DNA from 3 places in the Streptomyces sp. NPDC046925 genome. Region 3 is predicted to be linked to each of the others. Evidence: riboswitches for the same ligand, from Rfam matches in the RefSeq annotation. Region 3 holds a riboswitch; each other region holds the start of a gene.

The links. A riboswitch is a leader RNA that binds a small molecule or an ion and turns the genes downstream of it on or off. The one in region 3 is predicted to bind cyclic di-AMP.
Positions count from the first base shown of each region.
Region 1: another riboswitch for cyclic di-AMP. It lies ahead of ABZ906_RS34475 (C40 family peptidase); the one in region 3 lies ahead of ABZ906_RS08385 (LysM peptidoglycan-binding domain-containing protein).
Region 2: another riboswitch for cyclic di-AMP. It lies ahead of ABZ906_RS00480 (M23 family metallopeptidase); the one in region 3 lies ahead of ABZ906_RS08385 (LysM peptidoglycan-binding domain-containing protein).

Region 1 is NZ_JBEYWZ010000011.1:162,124-166,610, forward strand. It holds gene ABZ906_RS34465 (NlpC/P60 family protein) at 1-190, opposite strand, end outside; gene ABZ906_RS34470 (hypothetical protein) at 510-863, shown strand; gene ABZ906_RS34475 (C40 family peptidase) at 930-2,132, opposite strand; cyclic di-AMP (ydaO/yuaA leader) riboswitch at 2,140-2,297, opposite strand; gene ABZ906_RS34480 (ATP-dependent DNA helicase) at 2,542-4,487, shown strand, end outside.
Region 2 is NZ_JBEYWZ010000001.1:119,639-124,125, forward strand. It holds gene ABZ906_RS00475 (pitrilysin family protein) at 1-1,169, shown strand, start outside; cyclic di-AMP (ydaO/yuaA leader) riboswitch at 1,385-1,548, shown strand; gene ABZ906_RS00480 (M23 family metallopeptidase) at 1,561-2,364, shown strand; gene ABZ906_RS00485 (GntR family transcriptional regulator) at 2,587-3,297, shown strand; gene ABZ906_RS00490 (HPr family phosphocarrier protein) at 3,456-3,737, opposite strand; gene ABZ906_RS00495 (GNAT family N-acetyltransferase) at 3,947-4,487, shown strand, end outside.
Region 3 is NZ_JBEYWZ010000002.1:445,181-449,667, forward strand. It holds gene ABZ906_RS08380 (glycoside hydrolase family 15 protein) at 1-1,250, opposite strand, end outside; cyclic di-AMP (ydaO/yuaA leader) riboswitch at 1,891-2,086, shown strand; gene ABZ906_RS08385 (LysM peptidoglycan-binding domain-containing protein) at 2,091-2,801, shown strand; gene ABZ906_RS08390 (hypothetical protein) at 2,896-3,246, opposite strand; partial or broken gene ABZ906_RS08395 (DUF664 domain-containing protein) at 3,461-3,871, shown strand; gene ABZ906_RS08400 (carboxymuconolactone decarboxylase family protein) at 4,152-4,487, shown strand, end outside.

The sequences.
Region 1 (4,487 bases), on a different contig from region 3:
TGGCGATCTCCGCCTCGCGGTAGAGCGCGTCGACCTTGGACTTCACCTCGGACGGGCTGAGCCGTGGATCCGCGTGTCCCGTGCCGTCGAAGACGGTGGCCGTGGCCGCCCCGGCAAGGGCGATGGTGGCGGCGGTGCGGGCCGTATGGCCACTGAGCGAGCGCTGTCTGGGCTTGCGGTGCGCTGCCACGAAGGGGGGCTCCTTAAGGTTCCGGCGGCAGCCCGCACAGGGGGAGCGGACCGCCGCCGGATTCTCGGCGGTGGTGGCCGACTGCCGCCCCTGGTCCGGACGGCGGTGGGGAGCCGGTCACCTGACGAAGGACGCTAAACCTGGCGGTCACGACTTGGTGACGGATTGTCCGCAACTGACGGAAGTGCGCCGCCGGTGACCGCATGTGACTGCACGATCTGCCGGGCCGGGCGCCCTTCGCGCAGGTGTGTGACCGATGCGGCACTTGCGGCCGACCTGGCTGCGGAGTGGTGATATGACCCGGCTAGGCTCCGGAGCCATGGACGTTCTCACCCATCTCTTCGTCGGCCTGCACATCATCGGCATCGCCTCGCTCCTGGGTGGCTTCCTCACCCAGATGAAGCAGATGGGCCAGGGCACGGCCCGCTTCAACCCGGCGATGCTGCACGGCGCCCTGACGATGCTCGTCACGGGCGTCGTCCTGGTGGGTCTCAACCAGGCGGACGACAACCCGGTCAACAACGTCAAGATCGGCATCAAGATGGCCGTGCTGATCGTGATCCTCGCGCTGGTCTACGTGAAGCGCGACGAGGAGAAGGTGGACAAGGCGATGTTCGGCGCCGTCGGGCTGCTGACCGTCGCGAACATCTTCATCGCGGTGATGTGGACCTGATCCCGCCCCACTGACGTAAAACGGCCCTCCACGCGCGCGTGGAGGGCCGTTTTCGGCAAGCGATGGTTACGCGGGCCGCACCACGCTGTGGATCGGCATGTAGTAGATCGACTCGGTGCGGACGTTCGCACCCGGCTTCGGGGCGTGGATCATCTTGCCGTCGCCGATGTAGATACCGACGTGGCTGATGTCGTCGTAGAAGAAGACCAGGTCACCCGGCTTGGCGTCGGCCGTCTTCACGGTCGTGCCGACCTTCACCTGGTCCCACGTCGTACGCGGCAGGGAGATCCCCGCGGCCTTCCAGGCGTCCTGCGTGAGCCCGGAGCAGTCGTACGAGTCGGGGCCGGTGGCGCCCCACACGTACGGCTTGCCGATCTGCGCCTCCGCGAAGCTGATGACCTTCGCGGCCTTCGTCGCGTAGGCGCCATCCGTGCCGCCGGAGCCCGTGCCGGAGCCGGAGCCGGAGCCGGTGTCGGAACCGGAGCCCGAGTCGGGGGTCTCCTTGTTCTTCTCGCGCTCCTTGGCCGCGGCCTCTTCCGCCGCCTTGCGCTTGGCCTCCGCCTCGGCCTCCTGCTTGCGGGCCAGCTCGGCGGCCTTGCGCTTGGCCGCCTCTTCCTTCTTCTTCTCGATCGCCGCGAGCCGCGCCTTCTCCTCGGCCGTCAGCTCCGAGAGCAGCGTGCGCGCCTTGCCCAGCTTCTCCTGGACGGCCTGCTTGCTCGTCTTGAGGTCGTCCCGTGAGTCGCTCAGCGTCTGAAGGCTCTTGGCGGCCTTCGTGCGCTGCTTCGTCGCGGCGGCCTGCTTCGTCTGGTAGTCGTCGACCGCCTTCTTCTGGCGCGCGGTCAGCCGGTCCGACAGGTGGTTCTGGTCGAAGTACCCCTGCGGGTCGTCGGCCAGCATCATCGTGGCGGTCTCGGAGACGGCGCCGGTGCGGTACTGCGCGGCGGCGAACGAGCCAAGCTCCTGGCGGGCCTCGTTCAGCTTGTCGGTGCGCTCGGCGACGTCGTCGAGCAGGGTGTCGACCTTCTTGCGCTGCTTGTCGGTGCGCTCCTTGGCCGAGTTGTACTTCTGTGTGGCCACACCCGCCTGGTGGTAGAGGTCGTCGACCTTCTTCTGGACCTCTTCGAGGCTGGGCTTCTGCGGTGCGGACGGTGCCGCCTGCGCGCTCTGTGACAGCAGGGCCACGGAGGTGAGGGCCGCCGTCGTGATGCCGAGGGCGGGGGTTGCGCGCAGGGCGGCAATGCGGGTCCGCGGCTTGCGGTGCGACGCCAAGGGAGGCGACTCCTTCCGTAGACCGCCTACCGGGTTAGCTGTCGGGTTCGGGCGGGTGGTTCCGGAAGGTTGCCCTACAGTCCCGTACTGCGTACGGGACCGATTCACCCCAAGTTCATCGTGGGTCCCCGGCTCCGAGGAGATCGAACTCGGCGGAGGCCACCCGTTCCCGGCGGGGTTCGCCGGTGGGAGTACGAGCAGCCCGGGCAGCACGCTAGCCAACTCGTGTGGTCCGTGTGAAGGTTGATGTTCGATATGCCCGATACATTTTCGTTACTTTACGAAGCTCTTGACGTGGGCACGAAGTGCCGAAGCGGAGAGTGATCGTCCGCGAGCAGGGCGTAGGCGAGAGTGACGTGGCCGGAACCCGGGGCGGGTTGTCAGTGCGGCCGCCTAGACTCGGGAGGCGATGAGCAGCCTCTTTGATGACAGCTTCCTGGCGGACCTCAAGCCCTCGCGGGCTTCGGAGGAAGAGCCCCCGCCACCGCCCGAGGACAACACTCCGGAGTCCATTCCGGATGATCTGTTCGACGGGAAGTTCGACGCGCCCGCACCCCGCGACGCGCACTATCGCGGCGGCGCCCCGCGCCCCGTGATCGACCCGGCGGCCCTCCTCGACGGTCTGAACGAGAACCAGCGCGCGGCCGTCGTGCACGCGGACTCCCCGCTGCTCATCGTCGCGGGCGCCGGCTCCGGCAAGACCCGGGTCCTCACGCACCGCATCGCGCACCTCCTGGCCGAGCGGCACGTGCACCCGGGGCAGATCCTGGCGATCACCTTCACGAACAAGGCCGCCGGCGAGATGAAGGAGCGCGTCGAGCAGCTCGTGGGGCCGCGGGCCAACGCGATGTGGGTGTCGACCTTCCACAGCGCGTGCGTCCGCATCCTGCGCCGCGAGTCGAAGAAGCTCGGCTTCACGTCCTCCTTCTCGATCTACGACGCCGCGGACTCCAAGCGCCTGATGGCGCTGGTCTGCCGTGACCTGGACATCGACCCGAAGAAGTTCCCGCCGAAGTCCTTCAGCGCCAAGATCTCCAACCTGAAGAACGAGCTGATCGACGAGGAGACCTTCGCGGGTCAGGCCGCCGACGGCTTCGAGAAGACGCTCGCCCAGGCGTACGCGATGTACCAGTCGCGGCTGCGCGAGGCGAACGCCCTCGACTTCGACGACCTGATCATGACGACGGTCCACATGTTCCGCGCGTTCCCGGACGTCGCCGAGCACTACCGCCGCCGCTTCCGGCACGTGATGGTCGACGAGTACCAGGACACCAACCACGCCCAGTACGCCCTGGTGCGCGAATTGGTCGGCCCCTCCGGGGGCGAGGGGGACGACCCCGCCGAGCTGTGTGTCGTGGGCGACGCCGACCAGTCGATCTACGCCTTCCGCGGCGCCACGATCCGCAACATCCTCCAGTTCGAGGAGGACTACCCGGACGCGACGACGATCCTCCTGGAGCAGAACTACCGCTCCACGCAGACGATCCTCACCGCGGCCAACGCCGTCATCGAGCGCAACGAAAGCCGCCGCCCCAAGAACCTGTGGACCAACGCGGGCGCGGGTGCGGGCATCATCGGCTATGTCGCCGACACCGAGCACGACGAGGCGCAGTTCGTCGCCGACGAGATCGACCGGCTCACCGACGCGGGCGACGCGAAGGCCGGCGACGTCGCGATCTTCTACCGGACGAACGCGCAGTCCCGTGTCTTCGAAGAGATCTTCATCCGCGTCGGCTTGCCCTACAAGGTCGTCGGCGGCGTCCGCTTCTACGAGCGCAAGGAGGTCCGGGACGTCCTCGCGTATCTGCGCGTGCTCGCGAACCCGGAGGACTCCGTCCCGCTGCGGCGCATTCTGAACGTCCCCAAGAGGGGCATCGGTGACCGCGCCGAGGCGATGATCGACGCGCTCTCGCAGCGCGAGAAGATCTCCTTCCCGCAGGCGCTGAAGCGCGTCGACGAGGCGTACGGAATGGCGGCCCGCTCGGCGAACGCCGTCAAGCGTTTCAACACGCTGATGGAGGAGCTGCGGACCATCGTCGAGTCCGGCGCGGGCCCCGCCGTCGTCCTGGAGGCCGTGCTCGAACGGACCGGGTACCTCGCCGAGCTGCAGGCCTCGACCGACCCGCAGGACGAGACGCGCATCGAGAACCTCCAGGAACTCGCCGCCGTGGCACTGGAGTTCGAGCAGGACAACGGCGAAGCCGGTGAGAGCGGCGAAGGGGAGACCGAAGCCGCAGGGGAGACCGAGGGCGAAGGGGGCGCCGAGGCCGCGGAAGGGGACACCGAGGCCGCAGAGGACGCGGGCGCGGCCACGGCTGCTTCGGGCACGCTCTCCGAGTTCCTGGAGCGGGTCGC
Region 2 (4,487 bases), on a different contig from region 3:
CGAGGGCCTTCAACGAAGGCACCGACAAGCACTCCGCCGAGGACTTCGCCGCCGAACTCGACCGCTGCGGCGCCACCATGGACGCGCACGCCGACCACCCCGGCGTCCGGGTCTCCCTGGAGGTCCCGGTCTCCCGCCTCCCGAAGGCGCTCGGCCTGCTCTCCGACGCCCTGCGCGCCCCCGCCTTCGCGGACAGCGAGATCGAACGCCTCGTACGCAACCGCCTGGACGAGATCCCGCACGAGGCCGCCAACCCGGCGCGCCGCGCCGCCAAGGAGCTCTCCCGGCAGCTGTTCCCGGCCACGTCGCGCATGTCGCGGCCCCGCCAGGGCACCGAGGAGACGGTCACGGCCATCGACTCGGCCGCGGTGCGCGCCTTCTACGAGAAGCACGTGCGGCCCGCCACGGCGACCGCCGTCGTCGTGGGCGACCTCACCGGCACCGACCTGGACGCCGTCCTCGCCGACACCATCGGCTCCTGGACCGGCGGCACGGCGCAGCCGCGTCCGGTGCCGCCGGTGACCGCCGACGACACCGGGCGTGTCGTGATCGTCGACCGCCCCGGCGCCGTCCAGACGCAGCTGCTCATCGGACGCGTGGGACCGGACAGGCACGACCGCGTCTGGCCCGCCCAGGTGCTCGGCACGTACTGCCTCGGCGGCACCCTCACCTCGCGCCTGGACCGCGTCCTGCGCGAGGAGAAGGGATACACCTACGGCGTACGGTCGTTCGCCCAGGTCCTGCGTTCGGCTCCGGACGGCACGGGCGCAGCGATGCTGGCCATCAGCGGCTCCGTGGACACCGAGTCCACGGGACCGGCGCTCGACGACCTGTGGAAGGTCCTGCGCACCCTCGCCGCCGAGGGCCTCACGGACGCCGAGCGTGACGTCGCCGTGCAGAACCTGGTGGGCGTGGCCCCGCTCAAGTACGAGATGGCGGCCTCCGTGGCGGCCACCCTCGCCGACCAGGTCGAGCAGCACCTGCCCGACGACTTCCAGGCGCAGCTGTACCGCCAGTTGGCCGCGACCGGCACCGTGGAGGCCACCGCCGCCGTGGTGAGCGCCTTCCCCGTGGACCGGCTCGTGACGGTGCTCGTCGGTGACGCCTCGCAGATCGAGGAGCCCGTCAGGGCGCTCGGCATCGGCGAAGTGAGTGTCGTCACCGGCTGAGCACGGTGACAGCCTGAGTGACAGTCAGGACATATCGGGACCCCGGTGGCTGGAATTGGCCACCGGGGTCCTCATTTGTCCGAATTGGTATGGAGGTTACGTGTCTGCCCTGTGGCGTGCGCTACAAAAGCTCTGATCCGTTTGTCGTTTGAAAGACGCCACGCTTAGCGTCTGGTCCGGCTGTTCGTCATGCAGTACGCCGCACCCGCGGCACCGGACAGTCATCGCCGAGTCCCCGTACGGCGCGAGCCAGGGGAGCCGGGGACCCACATGTCCCCTTGGGGTGAATCGGGAACCTTGCCGTGAGGCGAGGGACTCGTAGGAGACCTTCCTGCTCCGAACCCGTCAGCTAACCCGGTAGGCGAGAGGGAAGGAAAGGACCAGCCGCTTCATGGCGTTCACCCGTGCCACCGGGAAGCACCGTCGCCCGAGCCGCCTCACGCGCACGACCGCGAATGTGGCGGGCGTCGCCGCACTGACCACCACCGGTGTCATCGGAGGCCTGGCCGCTCCGGCGCTCGCCGCCGACGACGCGGTGGCTCTCGAGCACACCGGCCTCACCCAGGCTGTCTCCGTCGGCGACTCGCTCGCCGCGAGCATCGACGCGCAGGCCACCGCGCAGCAGGAGGCCGCCGACGCCGCCGCGGCCGCCAAGAAGGCCGAAGAGGCCGCCAAGAAGAAGGCCGAGGAGGCCAAGCGCAAGGCCGAGGCCGAGGCGAAGGCCAAGGCCAAGAAGGAGCGCGAGGCCAAGGAGCGCGCCGCCCGCGAGGCCGAGCGCAAGCGCCTGAACACCTACGTCTCCCCGATCTCCGGCTCGTACGTCTCCACGGGCTACCAGACCGGCGGCGCCATGTGGTCCTCCGGCAGCCACACCGGCGTCGACTTCCACGCCGCGTCCGGTACCTCGGTCCACGCGGTCGGCTCCGGCACCGTCGTCGAGGCCGGCTGGGGCGGCGCCTACGGCAACAACGTGGTCATCAAGATGAACGACGGCACGTACACCCAGTACGGCCACATGTCGTCCCTCGGTGTCACCGTCGGCCAGGCGGTCACGCCGGGCCAGCAGATAGGCCTCTCGGGCTCCACCGGCAACTCCAGCGGCCCGCACCTGCACTTCGAGGCCCGCACCGGCGAGGACTACGGCACGGACATCGACCCGGTCTCGTACCTCCGCTCGCACGGCGTCAACGTCTGACCCACGGCGGTTCGCGCGACGCGCACCTGATTCACCGAAAGCCCCGGCTCATCGCGAGCCGGGGCTTTCGCCGTTCCCCGCCGCCTTTGGTCACGCATCACCTTTGGCCAAAAGTATCCATGGATTCTGGCCAGCCGTCGGAAATGCAGCCGCTCTGCAATAGAGTCACTGAAAAAGCGTCGGTCGACCGCGTTTCGCGGGGATTAAGGCGGAGGTCAGCTCATGCGCATTCCCGCGCACTCGGTGTGCACGGCCATCCGGGACGACATCGTCTCCGGTGTCTACGAACGGGGCGGCCGGCTCACCGAGGAACTGCTCGCGCGCCGCTACGGAGTCTCCCGCGTCCCCGTGCGCGAGGCCCTGCGCACCCTGGAGGCCGAGGGCTTCGTCGTCACGCGCCGGCACGCGGGCGCCTGCGTCGCCGAGCCCACCGAGCAGGAGGCCGCCGACCTCCTGGAGATGCGCGTGCTCCTGGAGCCGCTCGGCGCCGCCCGCGCCGCACAGCGCCGCACGGAGGCGCACCTGAAGGTCCTGCGCGGCCTCGTCAGGCTCGGCCAGGAGCGTTCCCGGCGCGGCCAGAGCGAGGATCTGCGCTCGCTGAGCGGCTGGTTCCACGAGACGCTCGCCCAGTCGTCCGGCAGCCCCGGCCTCACGGCGCTGCTCACCCAGCTCCGCCACAAGATCGCCTGGATGTACGTCGTCGAGGGCCCGGCCGCTCCCGCGGAGTCCTGGGCGGAGCACGCCGCGATCGTCGACGCGGTCGCCCGCGGGGACGCGGAACGGGCCAGGTCGCTCGCCGCGGCCCACGCGGAACGGTCGACGGCCGCGCACAGGCCGCGCTTTTCTCCGGTTCCGCAAGGTCACCGGACCGTGGGCCGTGATCGTGTGAGGGATTCGCAACATGCCGTAAACACGGTGGGCCTCCGGCATTAACAGAGGCGCCGTATACAAAGAAGTGCTATTCGGCGGGGGCGTTATTTCTGCTGCCCGAATTCGGTAAAAGCCCTCGGTATTCGATGGGGTGCGCGGAAACGGCGAAGGGCCCGCCCCGAATTCGGGCAGGCCCTTCGCCGTACGAGTACCGGTCTTTGCTAGACGGTCTCGGGAAGCTCCTCGAGGCCGTCGGCGACCAGCTTCGCCAGACGGTCGAGAGCGGCGTCCGCACCCTCGGCGTCGGAGGCGAGCACGATCTCCTCGCCGCCCTGCGCGCCCAGGCCGAGCACGGCGAGCATGGAGGCGGCGTTCACGGGGTTGCCGTCAGCCTTGGCGATCGTCACGGGGACGCCGGCGGCGGTGGCCGCGCGGACGAAGATGGAGGCGGGTCGGGCGTGAAGGCCCTCGGCCCAGCCGACGTTGACGCGGCGCTCAGCCATGTGTTGCTGCCCTTCCGGATGTCTCACAGTTGTCTAGACCAGTGTCTCATGCCGTTGCGCGTGCTCCGCCGGCCGCTGGTCCGTACGGCATCGACCGGTGGTCCTGCCCCGTCGACCGTACGTCCTCGTGCCACGGGCCCGCGTCCCGCCCTTCGACGACTCCTAGCCTGCCCCGGCCGCCGCGCACCCGCGACCCGTACCCTGGCCCCATGACGACCCCGTCGGACCGGCAGGCATATCCCTCCCACTGGGAAGCCGATGTCGTCCTGCGTGACGGAGGCACCGCGCGGATCAGGCCGATCACAGCCGAGGACGCGGACCGCCTCGTCAGCTTCTACGAGCAGGTCTCGGACGAGTCGAAGTACTACCGCTTCTTCGCGCCCTACCCCCGCCTGTCCGCCAAGGACGTCCACCGGTTCACCCATCACGACCAAGTGGACCGGGTGGGTCTCGCGGCCACCGTGGGCGGCGAGTTCATCGCGACCGTGCGCTTCGACCGCATCGACTCCCGCGGCATGTCCGCGAGCGCGCCCGCCGACGAGGCCGAGGTCGCCTTCCTGGTGCAGGACGCCCATCAGGGCCGCGGCGTCGCCTCCACCCTCCTCGAACACATCGCGGCCGTCGCCAGGGAGCGCGGCATCCGGCGCTTCGCCGCCGAGGTGCTGCCCGCCAACACCAAGATGATCAAGGTGTTCACGGACGCGGGCTACCAGCAGAAACGCAGCTTCGAGGACGGCGTCGTACGGCTCG
Region 3 (4,487 bases):
GCGCGGGTCTCCCAGATCGACTCGTCCTTGCTGTCCCAGTTCTCCAGAAGCCATTCGATGATCTGGGTCAGGTCGTGCCACGCCGTGTGGGAGATGCCCGTCCCGTACTTGTTGAACAGGTAGATGGAGTCGACGAGTTCGCCGTAGACATCCAGCTGCAACTGGCGGGCGGCAGCATTGCCGGCCCGCACCGGCGAAGAGCCGCAGTACCCCTCGAGGTGGGTGAGTTCGCGCTCCGGCAGTTCGGCGTCACCGTCGATGGTGTACATCGCGCACAGCGGACCCGGCTCCTCGTCCGCGCCGGTCCGGGCCAGGCACCGCGTCAGCCACCCGACGAACGCCTCGGCCTCGTCGGTGAAACCCAGGCGCTGGAGCGCGTAGAGGGAGAACGCGGCGTCGCGGATCCACACGTAGCGGTAGTCCCAATTGCGTTCGCCGCCGATGCGTTCCGGCAGTCCCAGGGTGGGCGCCGCGATGATCGCGCCGGTGGGTTCGTGGGTGAGGAGCTTGAGGGTCAGGGCGGAGCGGTGCACCATCTCGCGCCATCGCCCCTGATACGTCGACCGCTTCAGCCAGGCGCGCCAGAAAGCGACCGTGCCGTCGAACAGCGCGTCGGCCTCCCCCGTATCCAGCGGGCCGGCTGCTGATGTCTCGCCCCCTGCTCCTTCGCCGACGTCCAGGACGAACAGGGCCTGGTCGCCCTCGCCGAGTTCGAACTCACCGTGGGCCTCGCCCTTCTGGGCATCCAGGGCGACATCACTGCGCAGTACCAGCGTCAGATCCTCGGAGATGAACCGGACCTCGCCCTCGCCGCTCTCGGTCCGGTGGCGGGCACGCCCGTAGTCCAGGCGCGGCGCGATCCGGGCGTGCAGGCGCATGCTGCCGCGCACGGCCACCACGCGCCGCACCAGCCGCTGGCGGTGCTGTTCGTCGTGGGGGCGCAGGAGGGGCATGAAGTCCTGCACCTCCACCATGCCTTCCTCGGTGAGGAAGCGCGTGATGAGGATTGCGCTGTCGGGAACGTAGAACTGCTGGCGGGATGCTGTCGCGCACAGCGGCGACAACTCCCATACCCCGCCTCGCTCCGCGTCCAACAGCGCCCCGAAAATGCTGGGCGAATCGAATCGCGGCGCGCAGAACCAGTCGATACGCCCGTCGGTCCCCACCAAGGCCGCACCGCGCAGATCCCCGATCAGGCCGTGCTCGGCGATGGGCAAATACGGGCGGTGTTCCGCGTCCTGGTCTTCCACGCCTGCGCCTTCCGCCCGCACCCAAACCGGGCGGCCACCGTACAGCGCCGTTCTGCCGTAACTGCGGATGCCGGCGCGTGTTTTCACAACTTTCGACAGCGGGCCGAACGTCCATGAATTGCTGATGCACAGAAGCCAAACGGGTATTGATACACCGTCACATTCAGGATGCGGTCCGAGACTGCGGCCATACGTACGCACTCCTCTCCGCGACGGAGAGCGAGAGCCATGGACAATCCCCGCCCGCTCCCGCCACCCCGTTGACAGAAGGTCGATATGCCCGTTCTGATGCATTTAGCGAACTAACGCCGTGTCCATTTTAGCATGTAATAGCATGCTTTCACTCTCTTAAAGGCATACGCTCACCATCGCCCACCTTGCTGATTATTAGCGTCAAATGAATCGACCCTGCGCGTTCTCGATCTTGGCATTGGTTGCACCGTATTCAGTGAATTGGGTCACGCCCTCGATCGCAGCTCCAGGGAGCCACGGAGTGCACTTCCGCTGCACGCCAAGAAAGTTGGCCTTTTTGATCAACGAGGTCGAAAGATCCTTCTCGCCAAGGGAAGATCACCTGCATTGCCTATGCGAATTCGTGTCTTGTTCCTCTCCGGCTTTCTCGCTTAACGTCAAAGTCAATCCGGATGGAACGCCGAATCCTGCCGCTGTCCGGAAACCCTTCCCACCCACACACTCACGCACGGCAGGAGCGGGGGACCCAGGTAAGTCGCCGATCCGGATACCGGAACGGCTCGGGGTGAAGTCGTATTCACGGTGCGACCGGACATCTCCCGTCCGAACCCGACAGCTCACCTCGCAGGCGACGGAGAGGAATTCGTCATGCCTGCAAAGGGTAAGCACCGCCGCCCCAAGTCCAGCTCGCTCAACCGCAACATCGCCGCCGCAGGAGCGGGCGGGGCCGTGCTCATCCTCCCGGTGATCGGCGCGACCACCGCGAGCGCGGCGCCCTCCGCCGCCAAGCCCGCCGCGGCCCCCAAGACCTACGTCGTCACCGCCGGTGACTCCCTCGCCAAGATCGCCCGCGAGCACTCCCTGAGCGGCGGCTGGAAGAAGCTGTACGAGGACAACCGCGACGCCCTCGGCAACGACCCGAAGCTGATCCAGCCCGGCGTCAAGCTCACCCTCGGCGAGAAGGCCCCGGCCCAGCGGGCGGACCGCTCCGAGCGGTCGGACACTCTCTCCGCCCAGCCCGCCGCCGCCAAGACCTACACCAACGACCTCGACGGCTGGATCAAGGAGTCGCTCGACGTCCTGGCCCAGCACGGCATCCCCGGCACCTACGAGGGCATCCACCGCAACATCATGCGCGAGTCCTCCGGCAACCCCCAGGTCACCAACAACTGGGACTCCAACGCCGTCGCCGGCACACCGTCCAAGGGGCTCCTGCAGGTCATCGACCCCACCTTCGAGGCCTACCACGTGCCCGGCACGTCGACGGACAGCTTCGACCCCGTCGCCAACATCACCGCGGCGTGCAACTACGCGGCCGACCGGTACGGCTCGATCGACAACGTGAACGGCCCGTACTAGACCGACCCCGTTCCTTCCGCTGTGAGCCCCGGCACGCCACGCGTCCGGGGCTCCGGCCGTTGCGGGGCCTCGTATCGCCGGCACGCGGCCGCCGTCAGCTCAGGGGCGCTCGCGTAACTGCCTGCCTCTCGGTACGGGCCCGCCGCTCCAGTGCGTTGGCGACGACCTCCCCCAGCGGTGCGTCGGGGAACTTCTTCCAGGACTTCGGCCACCGCCTGGCCAGGCCCCGCTCGATCACGTCGGCACCTGCATCGGCATCGGCGATGCCGCGCAAGCACGCCCCCTGTGCGAGAGCGAGACGCTCAAGCCTCCGGTTCGCGCTCTTGGTCGCCCGCTTGTTCCGTCGGATGCTCTTGCGGGAGCTCTTGTCGTTCTCGCCGTAGACGTTGCGCCGGTCCCTCCGATAGCTCAGCCGCTTCTTCTCCTGCGGGGACATCCGTCGCACGTCCCGGCTCCTCTCGTCTCACTCCAGCCAAAAGGCTAGCCAGACCGCGAGTCGGGGTGCGACCGGATTGCCGCCCTGCACCCGCCGAAGGAGCCGCGGGCAGGAATGGACCCACGCCAGCAGATATTGACGGTGTGTCAGGCACCGCTGGGGCAGCGGCGTCCCGCACGTAGCCCGGTTGTCAGTGGCGGCTGCGAGACTGCCTCGCATGACCGGGCGGCCGTTCTTCGACGAGGAGCCGCCATCCTGGTGGTACACGCGAGACCCGGAACTCAACGCCGACATGTGGGCCTCCGCGGACGAGTCGCGGGACGACATCGTGCGGCTGTACCACCAGGCGTGGGAGCACTCCGACCGTACGATCGCGATGCTGCCGCTCGATGCGACCGGCCACGTCCCGTGGTGGCCCGAGGAGCGCAGTGAGGTGACACTGAACCACATCCTGGTGCGCGTGATCTCCGATACTCAACGGCACGCAGGGCACGCCGACATCCTGCGCGAGCTCATCGACGGTTCCGTGGGATACCTGCAGAACAACGACAGTCTGCCGCCCGGCGACCAGGCATGGTGGCAGGACTACCGGAGCCGTCTGGAGCGCGTGGCGCAGGAAGCCGACAAGGGCTGACCCCGCCACGCTGCCGTCCGGCGGCTCCGGACTCAGACTTTAGGCACAGATCCGAGCAGTGGCGCCAGTTCTCCGTGTGAGCAAAAGCGGCCCCGCAATCCGTCGCGGGAACAGGAGGCGACACCCCACCTGTGCCCCTAGGCTCAAGCGCGCATAAGGCCGAGCACGGACGCCCGCATATATCGGGGTACGAAGAGGAGAAGGCCGCCGCGCCCAGCGGAGCCCCAGACCCCCGGCCGATGCCCCCGCCCCGCGCCTCCCCTTCTCGAACGGAGCCAACATGGAGTACCCGGACCCGGCCACAGTGCCCGCCGATCTGCGGGAGGCCATCGTCGCGCACGGTTCGCTCAACATCTTCTGGATGGTGATGCACTCACCGAACCTGGCACCGGCCCTGCTGGGACTCGGAGACGCGGTCCTGCAGCACAACTCCCTCCCTGACCCACTGCGCGAACTCGCCATCGTGCGGGTCGGCTATGCCTATGAAGCGGCCTACGAGGTGCACCACCACGAGAAGATCGCGCAGTTGGTGGAACTGAGCCCGGAAGCACTCGCCGCCGCCGAAACCGGCTCCGCCGACAAGCTCTCCGGCCCCGAAGCCGCCGTACTGGACGCC